One region of the Streptomyces sp. NPDC002619 genome, then DNA from elsewhere that is predicted to be linked to it. Evidence: riboswitches for the same ligand, from Rfam matches in the RefSeq annotation. Region 1 holds a riboswitch; the other holds the start of a gene.
What was found. A riboswitch is a leader RNA that binds a small molecule or an ion and turns the genes downstream of it on or off. The one in region 1 is predicted to bind cobalamin.
Positions count from the first base shown of each region.

Region 2: linked by a shared signal. The riboswitch ahead of ACFYXB_RS34000 (CbtB-domain containing protein) and the one ahead of ACFYXB_RS29355 (cobalamin biosynthesis protein) in region 1 are both predicted to bind cobalamin.

Region 1 covers NZ_JBIAQV010000023.1:60,854-68,259, forward strand. The annotation lists gene cobN (cobaltochelatase subunit CobN) at 1-3,136, opposite strand, end outside; gene ACFYXB_RS29350 (cobyric acid synthase) at 3,133-4,641, opposite strand; gene ACFYXB_RS29355 (cobalamin biosynthesis protein) at 4,638-5,579, opposite strand; cobalamin riboswitch at 5,679-5,821, opposite strand; gene ACFYXB_RS29360 (hypothetical protein) at 5,993-6,220, opposite strand; gene ACFYXB_RS29365 (anion permease) at 6,255-7,406, opposite strand, start outside.
Region 2 covers NZ_JBIAQV010000032.1:41,207-48,612, reverse strand. The annotation lists gene tgmB (ATP-grasp ribosomal peptide maturase) at 1-156, opposite strand, end outside; gene tgmA (putative ATP-grasp-modified RiPP) at 170-361, opposite strand; gene ACFYXB_RS34025 (hypothetical protein) at 499-885, shown strand; gene ACFYXB_RS34020 (fructosamine kinase family protein) at 903-1,769, opposite strand; gene ACFYXB_RS34015 (rubredoxin) at 1,821-2,006, opposite strand; gene ACFYXB_RS34010 (hypothetical protein) at 1,996-2,319, shown strand; gene ACFYXB_RS34005 (alpha/beta fold hydrolase) at 2,507-3,493, shown strand; cobalamin riboswitch at 3,509-3,670, shown strand; gene ACFYXB_RS34000 (CbtB-domain containing protein) at 3,707-3,928, shown strand; gene ACFYXB_RS33995 (CbtA family protein) at 3,950-4,708, shown strand; gene ACFYXB_RS33990 (histidine phosphatase family protein) at 4,760-5,338, opposite strand; gene ACFYXB_RS33985 (cytochrome P450) at 5,558-6,925, shown strand; partial or broken gene ACFYXB_RS33980 (TetR/AcrR family transcriptional regulator) at 6,936-7,133, shown strand; gene ACFYXB_RS33975 (PP2C family protein-serine/threonine phosphatase) at 7,155-7,406, opposite strand, start outside.

The sequences.
Region 1 (7,406 bases):
CGACGTTCTTCGCCGCCACCGCGATCCGCTTGAACGCCGTCTCCATGTCCCCGCGCGCCGCCCGCCCGTCGAGCCCGCGTCCGTAGGCGTAGCCGCCCCACACCGCGTACACCTCGGCGAGGTCGGCGTCCGAGCGCCAGTTGCGGGCGTCGATCAGCGGCAGCAGACCGGCTCCGTACGCGCCCGGCTTCGACCCGAAGATACGTGCCGTCGCCCGCCGCCGATCCCCGTGCTCCGCGGTGTCGTCCTCCACATGCGCCCGCACGTGGTTGGCCTCCGCGGGCTCGTCCAGCTCGGCCACCGCTCGCACCGCGTCGTCGATCAGCCCGACCACGTGCGGGAACGCGTCCCGGAAGAAACCGGAGATGCGGACCGTGACGTCGATGCGCGGGCGGCCGAGTTCGGTGAGCGGCACGATCTCGAAACCGGTTACCCGGCGCGAGGCGTCGTCCCAGACCGGCCGGCAGCCCAGCAGCGCCAGGATCTCGGCGATGTCGTCGCCCTGGGTGCGCATGGCCGAGGTGCCCCACACCGTCAGACCGACGGACTTCGGATACGCGCCGGTGTCCTGCAGATACCGCTGTACGAGGGAGTCGGCGAGCGACTGGCCGACCTCCCAACTCAGTCGGGAGGGAATGGCCTTGGGGTCGACGGAGTAGAAGTTCCGGCCGGTCGGCAGCACGTTGACCAGACCGCGGGTGGGGGAGCCGGACGGGCCGGCGGGAACGTACCCGCCGTCAAGCGCCTTGAGGATGTGGCCGATCTCGTCCGTGGTGCGGGCGAGGCGGGGCACGACCTCATTGCAGGCGAACTCCAACACCGCGACAGCATCAGGGAGTTCGAAGCCGAGAACGTCACCGACGAGGGCCGGGACGGTGGTGACGTCCCAGCCGCGCCCCTCCATCCCCTCCGCGAACCGCCGGCACAGCTGCTCCAGCAGGTCGATCGCGTCGGCGGCCGTACGGGACGGGCCCTCGACCAGATCCGTCAGCTCGACCGGCACCTTCACGGGCGCGCCCGGCTCGGCCAGCAACTCCTTCTCGACCAGCCCGAAATAAGCCGCCAGAGAGGCCCTGAGCCCCGGCAGCGCGTTCGCCTGCCCGCCCCACACCTGCGAGGAGCGCAGCACGGCCAGGACCAGATTGACCCGCGGCTCGCCGACCGGCCCGCCGCCCAGGATGTGCAGACCGTCCCTGATCTGCACGTCCTTGATCTCGCAGAGATAGCCGTCGATGTGCATGACGAACTCGTCGAAGTCGCCGTCCTCCGGCTGCTCGGCCACCTGCAGGTCGTGGTGCAGCTCGGCCGCCTTCACCAGCGTCCAGATCTGCGCGCGGACGGCCGGTGCCTTCGCCGGGTCCAGGTCGGACACGAGCGCGTACTCGTCGAGCAGTTGCTCCAGCTTGGCCAGGTCGCCGTAGGTGTCGGCACGGGCCATCGGCGGCACCAGATGGTCGACGACCGTGGCGTGCCCGCGGCGCTTGGCTTGGGTGCCCTCGCCCGGGTCGTTGACGATGAACGGGTAGATCAGGGGGAGATCGCCGAGCACGGCGTCCGGCGCGCACCCGCGGCCGAGCCCGAGGCCCTTGCCCGGCAGCCACTCCATCGTGCCGTGCTTGCCCATGTGGACGACCGCGTCGGCGCCGAAACTGTTCTCCAGCCAGCGGTACGCCGCCAGGTAGTGGTGCGACGGCGGCATGTCGGGGTCGTGGTAGATCGCGATCGGGTTCTCGCCGAAGCCGCGCGGCGGCTGGATCATCACCACCACGTTCCCGAACCGGAGAGACGCGAGCACGATGTCGTCACCGTCCACGTACAGTCCGCCCGGCGGCTCGCCCCACGCCTCCAGCATCGCGGCCCGCAGCTCCGGGTCGAGCTTGTCGAACCACGCCCGGTAATCGGCCAGCGGCACGCGCGCGGGCGCGGCGGCCAGCTGCTCCTCCGTGAGCCACTCGACATCATGGCCACCGGCTGCGATGAGCCGGTGGATCAACTCGTCACCGCCCGCGGGGTATTCGGTCAGCGAGTAGTCGGCGTTCCGCAGCGCGTCCAGCACCCGTACGGCGGAAGCGGGGGTGTCGAGGCCCACCGCGTTGCCGACCCGCGAGTGCTTGGTCGGGTAGGCGGTGAAGACGAGCGCGACCTTTTTGTCGGCGTTCGCCTTGTGCCTCAACTCCGCGTGTCGTACAGCGATCCCGGCCACGCGTCCGGCCCGCTCGGGGTCGGCGACGTACACCGGTACGTCGTCCGGGCCCTGCTCCTTGAAGGAGAACGGCACGGTGATGAGACGCCCGTCGAACTCCGGGATCGCGACCTGCATCGCCGCATCCATGGGGGAGAGGGCGGCGTCGGAGGCGTCCCAGGCGGCTCGCGAGGAGGTGAGGCAAAGGCCCTGCAGCACAGGGACGTTGAGATCGGCGAGCGCCCCGATGTCCCAGGCCTCCTCGTCACCCCCGGCCGAGGCCTGCGAGGCATGCGTGCCGCCCGCCGCGAGCACCGTGGCCACGAGGGCGTCGGCGCCGGCCAGGGTCTCGTACAGCCCGGTGTCGGCACCGCGTAGCGAACCGCAGTACACGGGAAGGGCGTTGGCGCCGCGTGCCTCGATCGCGTCGCACAATGTGTCGACGAAGGCGGTGTTGCCGCTGAGTTCATGGGCGCGGTAGAAGAGCACGCCGACGGTCGGACGGTTGCTCAGGAACACCCGCTCGCCGTGGACGCCGTACTCGGGCATCCGCAACGGCTCGTCGAACCCCTCACCGGTCAGCAGCACCGTGTCGGACAGGAACCGGGCGAGTTCGGTGAGGTTGGCGGGCCCGCCCTCCACCAGATAGCGCAGCGCCTCCGCCACGACACCGGCCGGCACGGACGACTCGGCCATCAACTCGGCGTCGGGCACGGACTCCCCGCCCAGCAGGACGGTGGGTATCCCGGCGGCCTTGAGGGCGGCGAGCCCGTCCTCCCAGGCACGCTTGCCGCCGAGCAGTCGTACGACCGCGAGGTCGGCGCCCTCGACGAGGGACGGCAACTCCTCCACGACGTCGATCCGGGTCGGGTTGCCGATCAGATAGGGCGCGCCGGAGGCGCGGGCCGCCAGCAGATCGGTGTCGGCGGTCGACAACAACAACACTGTGCTCATGCGGGCGCTCCCGGTGGGATGAAGGGCAGTCCTTGCGGCGCGCCCGACTCGATGAGCCGCCGGAGCGCGTCGGTGTCCGCGTGCTGTTCGATCAGGTCGCCGAGCCGGTCCAGCTGCTCCTCGCGCAGCGCGGCGAAGGAGGTGTCGGGGGCGGGCACGAAGCGGCGGCCCGCGGCGGCGGCCACCTCGCGCAGGAAGGCCCGCCGGAAACCGTCCGACTCCAGGGAGCCGTGCCAGTGCGTGCCCCAGGTCCGCCCGACCCGGCAGCCGTCCAAGAAGGCCTCGCCGCCGGTCACTTCGGCGACCCCGTGATGGATCTCGTACCCCTCGACGCGCTCACCGAGTGCCTCACCGACGGGCCGGGCCAAGGTCTTCTCCCGCGCGAACCGCACCCGCACGGGCAGGATGCCGAGCCCGGCCACGTCCCCCCGGCGGCTTTCGACGTCGTCCTCGATGTGCTCGCCGAGCATCTGGAAGCCACCGCAGATGCCGAGCACGGGTCGGCCGTCGGCGGCCCTGCGCCGCAACGCCTCCGCCAGCCCCCGCTCCCGCAGCCACTCGAGGGCCCGCACCGTCCCGCGCGTCCCCGGAACGACGACGAGATCCGCGTCGGCCAGCTCCTCCGGCCGGTCCACGAACCGTACGACGACGCCCGGTTCGGCGGCCAGGGCGTCCACGTCCGTGAAGTTCGACATGAGGGGAACCGCGCAGACGGCGACGCGCAGCACATCCTCGCCTACCGGCGCGGCGACGGCCGACTCCCGTACGGCACCCCGCAGGGAGATCCGCAGCCCGTCCTCCTCGTCGATCCCGAGCCCGTGCCGGAACGGCAGGACGCCGTACGTCCGCCGCCCGGTCAGTCCGTGCAGCATGTCGAGCCCCGGCTCGAGGAGGCTGATGTCCCCCCGGAACTTGTTGACGAGGAACCCGGCGACCAGCTCCTGGTCCTCCGGCGACAGCAGTGCGACCGTCCCGAAGAAGGAGGCGAAGACACCCCCGCGGTCGATGTCGCCGACGACGAGCACGGGCAGCCGCGCGTTCCGGGCGATCCCCATGTTCACGATGTCGGTCCGCCGCAGATTGATCTCGGCGGGCGAACCGGCCCCCTCACAGATCACCGCGTCATACGTGCCCCGCAACTCCTCCAGAGACTCCAACACAGTGCCGAGGAGCGCCTGTTGCCGCCCGCCGTGATACCCGCGAGCGCTCAGCTCGCCCACCGGCTTTCCGAGCAGCACGACTTGACTGCTCTGCTCGCCGCCCGGCTTGAGCAGCACGGGATTCATCAGCGCGGTCGGCTCGACGCGGCACGCCTGTGCCTGCATGGCCTGCGCCCGCCCGATCTCCGCACCCTCACGCGTCACGAACGAGTTGAGGGACATGTTCTGCGCCTTGAACGGCGCCACCTTGACCCCCTGCCGCACAAGCCACCGACAGATCCCGGCGGTCACGACACTCTTCCCGGCATCGGAGGTGGTACCGGCGACGAGGAGACCACCGTTCATGGCGTACGTCCCTTCATGACGAGACCCGCGGCGACACTGACGCCGAGCGCGAGCAGACCGACGCGCTTCGAGAGCCGAACCGCCCGCTCGATGTCCCCGACTTCCACAGAACGCCCCTCCTCGTTCAGTACCGGCCGATGTTCAACCCGCCCTGCGTACGACAGCGTTCCGCCCAGCCGCACCCCCAGCGCCCCCGCGAACGACGCTTCCACGGGCCCCGCGTTGGGACTCGGGTGCTTCGCGGCATCGGCACGCCAGACGCGTACGGCCCCCAGAGGGTCACCCCCGGCGACCGCGGCCAGGACGGCAGTCAGTCGCGCCCCGGGCCACCCCGCCACGTCGTCCAGCCGCGCCGAAGCCCACCCGTACCGCCGGTACTTGGGCGACTTGTGCCCGACCATCGCGTCCAGGGTGTTGACGGCACGAAATCCGAGCAGCCCGGGCACACCGCCCACGGCTCCCCACACCAGTGCCCCCACGACGGCGTCGGAGGTGTTCTCGGCGACGGACTCGACGACGGCCCGCGCGATCCCGTCGGCATCCAGGGCCTGGGGATCCCGCCCGCACAGATGCGGAAGTCGCGCCCGCGCCGCGGCCACGGCCCCCGCCTCCAGGGCCCGCCCGACGGTCCGCGCCTCCCGGGCCAGTGAAGTCCCGCCCACGACGGCCCAGGTGGCAACCGCGGTCAGTGCGACGGAAGCGGCGGGGGAGGTGCGTACGGCCTTCTCGGCCACCGCCCCGAGCGCGACGGCACCCCCGACGCACACGGCGGTGTGCAGCGCGCCCCGTCCCCGGTGGTCCCGCCACAGCACCTGCTCGACGGCGCCGGCGACCCGGCCGAACGCGGCCACGGGATGCCCGCGGCGCGGATCGCCCAGGAGCAGGTCGCCGAGGAGGCCGACGGTGGCGCCGTACGCGAAGACGCGATCGGCACGCATCGGCTCAGCCGGCCGAGGGGTCGGGAAGCGACCTGGTGCCGTACCTCAATCCGCAGCCGCGCATGGCGATATGTCCTCACTCAGGGTGTCCACGCCCTGGTTCGACGAGACCGGCGGTGAGAGTTCCTGGCTCCCGGGGAGTTCTTCCCCGGTGACAGTGGCGGGACCGCGCCGGATTCGCACCGGCTTCCTCTCTTGCCGCCGTACATGGCTCAGGAAGTCCACCACGCCCTCGGAAGGGCCGTCAACTTGCTGTTGACCTGCGTGGGGAGAGTGTGCCGAGGCTCATATCGGCGCCGGCGCACGCCGGGTGACGGCATGCGAAAGGCTCCTGCCCGAACAGGTCGGGAAGGAGCCGTGCACGCCCGGCGGACGCCGCCGGGACCGAGTTCAGGTCTCGGCCGTGACCGGCGTCAGGCCTTGGCCATGATCAAGTAGATGCCGTACGCCACTGCCCCCGCGCACGCAGCGAAGCAGACGTACGCACCGGTCACCGCGAGCGCCGCGGGGTTGCCCTGGGCTGCGGCCCGTTCGCGGCGCGACAGACCCGCCACGCCGAGGGTGAAGAGAGCCACGAGGCCCACGGTGGCCACGAGGCTGACGCCGAAGACGGAGCCGATGGCCGACCAGTCGATCTTCATGGTGATGCTTCCTTCGATTACCGGGTGGGCGGGCTCAGACGGCGGCGGCCGGCGGGGCGGCCGGGTCGGCGGTGGCCGGGGCCGGGGCGGGCGAGGGGATCGTGGCCGTCAGTTCCTCGGTCACCGTGCCCGCCGGGGGCGGCGTCACTGCGACGATGGCCGTGGTCACCACACCGGCCGGCTCCTCGGCGTCGTTGACGTTGCTGTGGTCGACCACCTCGCGGCGGGAGAGCTTCCAGATCGCGGCGCTCGCGGCGACCAGGAAGACGGCGACGACGGCGGTGGCCCAGTCGCCCAGGTCCGTCACGCTTTCCGCGAGCGCGCCGACCAGCGCGGCGGCCGGCAGAGTCAGCGCCCAGGCGACGATCATGCGGGTCGCGGTGGACCAGCGGACCGCGCCGCCCTTGCGGCCGAGGCCGGCGCCCATCACGGAGCCCGAGACGACGTGCGTGGTGGAGAGCGAGAAGCCGAGGTGGGAGGAGGCCAGGATGGCCGTGGCCGCGCTGGTCTGGGCGGCGAAGCCCTGCTGCGGCTGAAGGTCGGTCAGACCCTTGCCCATCGTGCGGATGATGCGCCAGCCACCGATGTAGGTGCCGAGCGCGATCGCGAGACCGGCGGAGAGGATCACCCAGGTGGGAGGGTTCGAGCCGGGGGCGACGGCACCGCCGGCGATCAGCGCGAGGGTGATGATGCCCATCGTCTTCTGTGCGTCGTTCGTGCCGTGCGCGAGGGAGACCAGGCCGGCGGAGGCGATCTGGCCGGCGCGGTAGCCCTTGCGGGTGGCCTCGCCGTCGGCGTTCTTGCTGATGGCGTACGAGAACCGGGTCGCGAACATCGCCGCCAGGCCCGCGACGAGCGGGGCCGCGAGCGCCGGCAGAAGGACCTTGGTGACGAGCGCGTCGCCGTGGACGGCGCCGAGGCCGGCGGAGGCGATGGTGGCGCCGACCAGACCGCCCATCAGGGCGTGCGAGGAGCTGGAGGGCAGGCCCACCAGCCAGGTCACCAGGTTCCAGAGGATCGCGCCGACCAGTGCGGCGAAGATGACCTCGGGACGGATGCCGGTCTCGTCGACGAGACCTTTGGAGATCGTGTTGGCGACCTCCACGGAGAGGAAAGCTCCCACGAGGTTGAGTGCGGCGGACATGGCCACCGCGACCTTGGGTCTGAGCGCACCGGTCGAGATGGT
Region 2 (7,406 bases), on a different contig from region 1:
GCGGCTGACGCCCTGCACGTACTCGCCCGACAGGGCGACCCCGCTGGTGAGATCGGCGGGATCGAGCCGAACCACGGGCACGCCGGCCTCATGGAGCCGGAGGACCACCATGTCCGCCGTCACGTCCTCTTCACTGGTCAGGATGAGTACGGTCATTGTCGGCCCGCGGTCAGTCGTCGAAGTGCGTCTTGGAGCCCGCGGTGGAGGTCGTGGTCCCCAGCGCTCTCAGGGTCGCGTGATCTGTGGCTGCGATTCGGCCATCGGGGAGTACGTTCAACTGCAGTCCGGAGTCGTACATGTACGGAGTGCTGACTTCCAACTGCACAGCCGGGCGCGCGTAGTTGAGCGTGAACGGTTGCATGGTCTCTCCCTGTTTCGGCTTCCATGCACTTATACGATTCGAACGGGTGGTTGGTTTCCTTACTCTCTGTAATCTCAGCCCGAATTAAGGAAACAACAAAACGTTGTTCCATTGAATGGCTGGGATAGCATGCCCGCATGGCACATGACATGCAGGACGACGCGCGGCTGCGACTGGCCGCGCTGGCGGAGCGGTCAGAGGCCGTCTGTGCCCCGGCGGAGCAGGCCGCGCGGGACGTCGACCTGCTCGGCCGACTGGTCACCGCCGCCGACCGCCGAGGGTCGGACGGCGGTCCGGAACCGGGCGTGACCGCGGACGACGTGGGCGCCGCGCTCAGCCTCTTCGAGGACCTGCGCCATCAACTGGACCGCCTGGAGAGCCGGGTCGTCATGGAGGCCCGGCGGCGCGGCATGGACTGGCGGCAGATCGCGTCGCACCAGGGACTCAACTCCTCCCAGGCCGCCTCGCAGCGCCACCAGCGGCTGACGACCCGCCTCGAAGAGATCCGCCAGGGCGTCCGGTAGAGAGACGGTATCCGCGCTCAGGACCGCAGGGCCGACCCGGCCGCGTCCAGGGCCTGTTCCGCGTAACCTCGGCCGAACAGCACCGCGTGCACCAGAAGCGGGAACAGCTGGTGGACGCCGACGCGGTCCGCCCAGCCGTCGGCCAGGGGCGCCCTCTCCTGGTAGCCGGCCAGCACCGCGCCCAGGTGGGGACAGCCGAAGAGCCGCAGCATCGCCAGGTCCGTCTCGCGGTGTCCGCCGTGCGCGGCCGGGTCGATGAGCCGGACGTGGCCGTCGCCGCCCCACAGGACGTTGCCGTTCCACAGGTCGCCGTGCAGCCGCGCGGGCGGCTCGGCGGGGCCCGCCAGCTCGGGCAACCGCTCGCAGACCCGCTCGACGACGCTCGCTTCGGCGGGCTGGACGATGCCGTCGTCGACCGCCCGCCGCAGATACGGGAGCACGCGGTGCTCGGCGTACCAGCCCGGCCAGTCCGTGCCGGGCGCGTTGCGCATCGGGGCGAGACCGATGTACGCGTCGTCGGGACCGCCGGGCGGGGCGACCCCGAACGCGGGTGCGCCGGTGGCGTGGAGGGCGGCCAGCGACCTGCCGAAGTCGAACGCCGCCTCCGGGCTCGGCCGGCCCGTCGGGACGCGGTCGATCACCAGCCACCGCTCGTCATGACCGTGCACCGCCGGTACGCGGACCGTTCCTGCGGCGGCCAGCCAGCGCAGCCCGGCCACCTCGGACGCTACGGCCCGTGGCGCGTCGGCGCGCTTCACGACCACCAACTGCCCGCCGCGGAGGGTGACTTCGGCGAGTGACCCGGACAGCGGACGTACGTCCGTCACCGGTCGCCCCGTGAGCCGGGACGCCGCCGCCCCTGGATCCTCGCCGCACCTCCACACGGGCCCAGGGTAGGGCCGGCGGATCAGGTACCGCAGATCCTGTGGCCCGACTCAGGCGTGCGTGACCTCGACCATCTCGAAGTCGGCCTTGGCCGCGCCGCAGTCCGGGCACGACCAGTCGTCGGGGAGGTCCTCCCAGGCCGTACCGGGCGGGATGTCCTCGTCGGGCCAGCCCTCGGCCTCGTCGTAGACGAAGCCGCACACCTGGCACACCCAGGCCCTCGCGGTGGTGGGCAACCAGCGCGAACTCGACGCGCATCGATACGACTTGGAGTCCGGGGGGAGGGCCGGCGTCGGCTACCCCCTCCAGCAGGCCGCCGACAACCCGCTCATCAAGGCGATCCTGCTGGCGGCACGTGGCAGCGACGACGATCTGCTCGCCTACCTCACCACGCGTCCGGAGCCCGTCTTCGACATCGCGATGGCGATGCTCGACACGTACGCCATCGACGCAGGGCCCCACGTCGACGACGAGTCGCGCAGCCTGGCCGTGGAGACGATCGAGCGTCTGACGGCCAGTCATATCGTACAACCCGCCTTCTCTTCGTAGGAGTCGGCCTGCCGTATCGCGCGCAGCACGGCCCGTATCGCGCACCCGTCGGTACGGGACTGAGACCGCCACCGGCCCGGACGCACGCCGGGCCGGTTCGTTTGCCGGACCGGCAACATCTCTCGGCCTGCCGCGTGCCGGCGACGCATGATCGACCCAGTTGTCCACGCAAGCCCTGGGAGGATCCATGCCGCACTCGTCGGCCCCCGACGTCACTCATCGGCTCGTGCCCTCGCCGGCCGGCCGGATCCACCTGGTGGAACAGGGCAACGGCCCCCTGGTGCTCCTCGTACACGGGTTCCCCGAGTCCTGGTACTCGTGGCGCCGCCAGCTCCCGGCGCTGGCAGCCGCCGGCTACCGCGCCGTCGCCGTCGACGTGCGCGGATACGGCCGCTCCTCCAAGCCCGCGGAACTGAGCGCGTACCGGCTGCTCGAGCTCGTGGACGACAACGCCGCCGTGGTGGAGGCGCTGGGTGAGCGGTCCGCGGTGATCGTCGGCCACGACTGGGGCGCGAGCATCGCCGCCACCTCCGCCCTGCTCCGACCCGACGTCTTCCGTGCCGTCGGACTGCTGAGCGTCCCGTATACCCCGCCGGGGGGTCCGAAACCGAGTGACGTGTTCGCGCGGATGGGAGGTGAAGAGGAGTTCTACGTCTCCTACTTCCAGGAACCCGGCCGCGCCGAGGCGGAGATCGAGCCCGACGTCCGTGGCTGGCTCGCGGGTTTCTACGCCGCGCTGTCCGCCGACACCATGCCCGCACCCGGCGCACCGGACCCGCACTTCGTCCGTCCCGGCGCAGCCCTGCGTGACCGCTTCCCGGCCGGACCGCTGCCGACCTGGCTCGGTGAGCGTGAACTCGACTTCTACGCGGGTGAGTTCGAGCGCACCGGCCTGACCGGAGCACTCAACCGCTATCGCAACATGGACCGCGACTGGGCCGACCTCGCCGACCATCACGGCGACCCCGTCACCCAGCCGTCGCTGTTCGTCGGCGGCGGCCTGGACGCCTCCACCATCTGGCTCGCCGACGCGATGGAGGCGTACCCCACCACTCTGCCGGGTCTCAGCGCCTCGCACATCCTCGAGGGCTGCGGCCACTGGATCCAGCAGGAACGTCCCGAGGAGATCAACGCACTGCTGACCGACTGGCTTTCGACGGTCGCGCCGCGCTGAGACCGAGGTCACGTGGAACTGGGCGCACTTGGCGGTGGTCCCGCCGCACGGTACGGTCTCAGGGACATCGACGAAGGCCAGGCGGAAGCCGGTGAGAATCCGGCACGGTCGCGCCACTGTGAACGGGACACCCTCGGGAGCCCGCGAGTCAGACCCGCCGCCCTCGTCCAGTGCACCACCGAGATGGGACGCGAACTCCCGAGGAGGTCTGCCATGGCGCAGCACGTCGCTCAGCCGACAACCGACGCCCCCGCACTCCCCGCCACACTGCCGATCCGCGCGATCGCGCCGTGGGCGGTCTTCTTCGGCATCCTGATGCTGGTCCTGCTGTACTTCGTCGGCGCCGAGCAGGGCGCCACCTCACTCGTCTCCGGCGAGAACGTCCACGAGTGGGTGCACGACGCCCGCCATCTGCTCGGCTTCCCCTGCCACTGACGCGAGGGACGCCGCACACCCATGAACTCCGCAACCGTCAGAAACCTTCTGGTGCGGGGCATGCTGGCCGGCCTCGGGGCCGGCCTGCTCGCCCTGCTCGTCGCCTACGTCCTCGGTGAGCCGAGCGTCGACGACGCCATCGGTTTCGAAGAGTCCCACGCCCCGGCGCACGCACACGAGGTCGAGGCCGTCTCCCGTTCCCTGCAGTCCACCGCAGGCCTGGCCACCGGTGTGCTGATCTACGGGGTCGCCTTCGGCGGCATCGCCGCCCTCGCCTTCTGCTTCGCGCTCGGCCGCGTCGGCCGCTTCACCCCGCGCGCCACCGCCCTGCTGCTGTCCGGCACGGCACTGCTCGCGGTCTACGTCGTCCCGTTCCTGAAGTACCCGGCCAACCCGCCCTCTGTCGGTGACCCCGACACCATCGACCGGCGCACGACCCTGTACTTCCTGATGATGCTGCTCAGCGTCCTGCTGGCCGTGGCCGCCGTGATCGTCGGCAAGCGACTCGCCGGCCGCCTCGGCACCTGGTACGCCACCGTCGCCGCGGTCGCCTTCTTCGTCCTCGTGATCGGGCTGGCGTTTGCCTTCCTGCCCGCCGTCAATGAGGTCCCGACGGACTTCCCGGCAACCCTGCTGTGGCGGTTCCGCATGTCGGCCCTCGCCATCCAGCTCACCCTGTGGACCGGCTTCGGCCTGCTCTTCGGCGAGCTGGCCCAGCGCCTGCTGTCCCCCCGCCCCGCGAGGCCACCGGCGGCAGCGGCGACACCCGTGCCGCACTGACGGGGAGAGGGTCACCGGAACCACTCGGTGGCCCTCCGCCGTTCACGGCACTCAGATTTCCTCGGCGTCGAGCGACTGCCCGAGCCGCAGGTTCCAGCGACCCGCGCGTCCGGTCAGCGCGGTCGCCGTCAACGGCGGTACGTCGAGCCGCCAGAACGTCTCCGGCGCCGTACCCAGGGCCACGACCACGACGGCCCGGACGAACTCCGGCTCCACCACGGCAAGGATCCCGCCCTCGGAATCCTGGACCGACTCCAGCCAGCGCGCCGTGCGGGCGCACAGGGCACGTACCGACTCACCTCCGTGCGGCGCGGCCCCCGGATCGGCCAACCACTCGGCGACCGCGTCCGGTTCGGCCGCGGCGGCCTCGTCGAGCGTACGGCCCCGCCAGCGGCCCACGTCCAGTGCGGCCAGCTCGGCCGCCTCCGTGGCGTCGAGTCCGAGCGCCGACGCAGTACCCCGGCAGCGCACGGTGGGGGAGACCAGCACCCGCCGGGCCGCGCGCAGGGTCCCTCGGGCCGCCCGGGCCCGTGCCGCGCCGCTTTCGTCGAGCGGGCCGCCGTCGTCGAAGCGGGCCTGGCGCAGGGACACGCTCATCGCGGGCGATACCAAGGTGACGCGACTGGTCACGTGCGGGTTCCTCCGGTCGGACGGGGAAGGCGGGAACGGCTCCGCACGTACCGTACGGGCAGCGGCGGCCGGATGCCTCCCGCCGGGCCCCGCAGGGGAGTTCGCGGCGGAGTTCGTGGTGGAGGACACAAGTGGGCCCGGATTGTGCGTGACGAGAAGGAGGGAAGTGATACGGGTGCCGTGATCACCCGTGAAGGGAGTACGACAACCGTGACGCTCATGGCGCCTCCCCCCATACCCAGGGCGGCGGGTTCGCTGCCGCTGCTGGGTCACGCCATACAGCTCTGGCGCGACAACCTCGCTTTCATCGCTTCCCTACGTGAGAACTACGGCCCGCTGGTGGAGATCACCCTCCAGCCGGGCACGCGCACGATCGTGGTGCAGGACCCCGTACTCATCCGCACCATGCTCACCGACCTGGGCCCCAGCCTCGACAAGGGCCGGTTCTTCGAGAAGATGGGCCAGTTGCTGGGCGAGTCCGTGGTCACCGTCGCCGGACAGGAACACGTCCGCAAACGGCGGCAGTTGCAGCCGGCGTTCGGCCGCCCCAAGATATCCGGCTACGTCGACATCATGCGCGGAGAAGTCGCCGCCACCGTCCAAGAATGGACGCCCGGCCAGGCCCTGGACGTCCGCGAGGCCATGGTCGAGCTCTCGCTGGACATGCTCGCCAAGACCGTGTTCTCCGGAAGCCTGGACTCCGCCACCTTCCGCCAGTTGCGCGAGGACCTGTCGGTGGTCATGAACGGCGTCGGTGTACGCATCATGCTCCCCGACTGGGTGGAACGCCTGCCGCTCGACTTCAACCGGCGCTTCCTCAAGGCGCGTGACGACGTGCGGGCCACCATCGGGAGTGCCATCGCCGCGCTGCAGGCCTCCGAGCACGACACCGGGGACATGCTGTCCATGCTCCTGAGTGCCGAGGACGAGACGACCGGCCTAACGCTGACGGAGGATCAGATCTGTTCGGAGATCCTCACCCTGGCGGTGGCCGGCACCGAGACCACGGCGTCCGTCCTGTCCTGGGTCCTCTACGAACTCGCCCGCCACCCCGGCATCGAGGCCCGCGTCCTCGCCGAACTCGACGAGGTGCTCGGCGACCGCCCCATCGCCTTCGAGGACGTGCCCCAACTGCCCTACCTGGACCGGGTCATCACGGAGGCACTCCGGCTGCACCACACCGGATGGCTCGTCACCCGCCGCACGATCACCGAGACCAGGCTTGGCCACTGGACCCTGCCGCCGGGCACCGAACTGGCTTACTGCCAGCACGCCCTGCACCGCGATCCCGCCTTCTACCCCGACCCCCTGACCTTCGACCCGGACCGCTGGCTGGACGACAACCAGACGCTCCCGCCGGGCGCGTTCGTGCCCTTCGGCGCGGGCAAGCACAAGTGCATCGGCGACCGCTTCGCGACGACGGAGCTGATCACGGCCCTGGCCACCCTGCTGCGACGCTGGAAGCTGGAGCTCGCCCCGGGAGAGACGGTGCGGCCGGTGGCCCGCGCCACGGTACGGCCCCGGAGGCTAGTGATGACCGTGACGCCGCGTCAGAGAACGGAGGCTCCCCGGGCAACGGCGGCCTAGACAGCGCGCCGTGAAGCGCGGCCCGGGCCAGGCCATCGCGCCGGCCCGGGCCGCGCGGTGCGGCTCCCAGCCTCGCCCGTGGGAGGACCTGCTGGCTGCTTCGCTCCGCGAGCACGGCGTCGGCCCGCAGGAAGCGGGGTGGATGGCGACGCTCGTGGTCGCGGCCGTCGAGGGGACCGTGGCCCTGTGCCGCGCGAAGCGCAGCATCCAGCTTCTCGACGCGAACCCCTCAGGGGCTGTGGCGGAAGCCGTCGGCCCGGATGGACCGGCCGTGGTGACGGCCGTGCGCGTTCGTCGGTGTGCGGTGGAGGGCGATCAGCGCGGCGTCGTCGTCGAGGCGGCCGCCGGAGTGGGCGAGCAGGTCGCGCCGGATGTGGTGCATCAGCGCCTCGGGGCTCGCGTCGGTCCACTGGGTGACCCTCCGGGCGAGTGGATAGAAGCGGCCGCTCGCGTCGCGGGACTCGATGACGCCGTCGGTGTA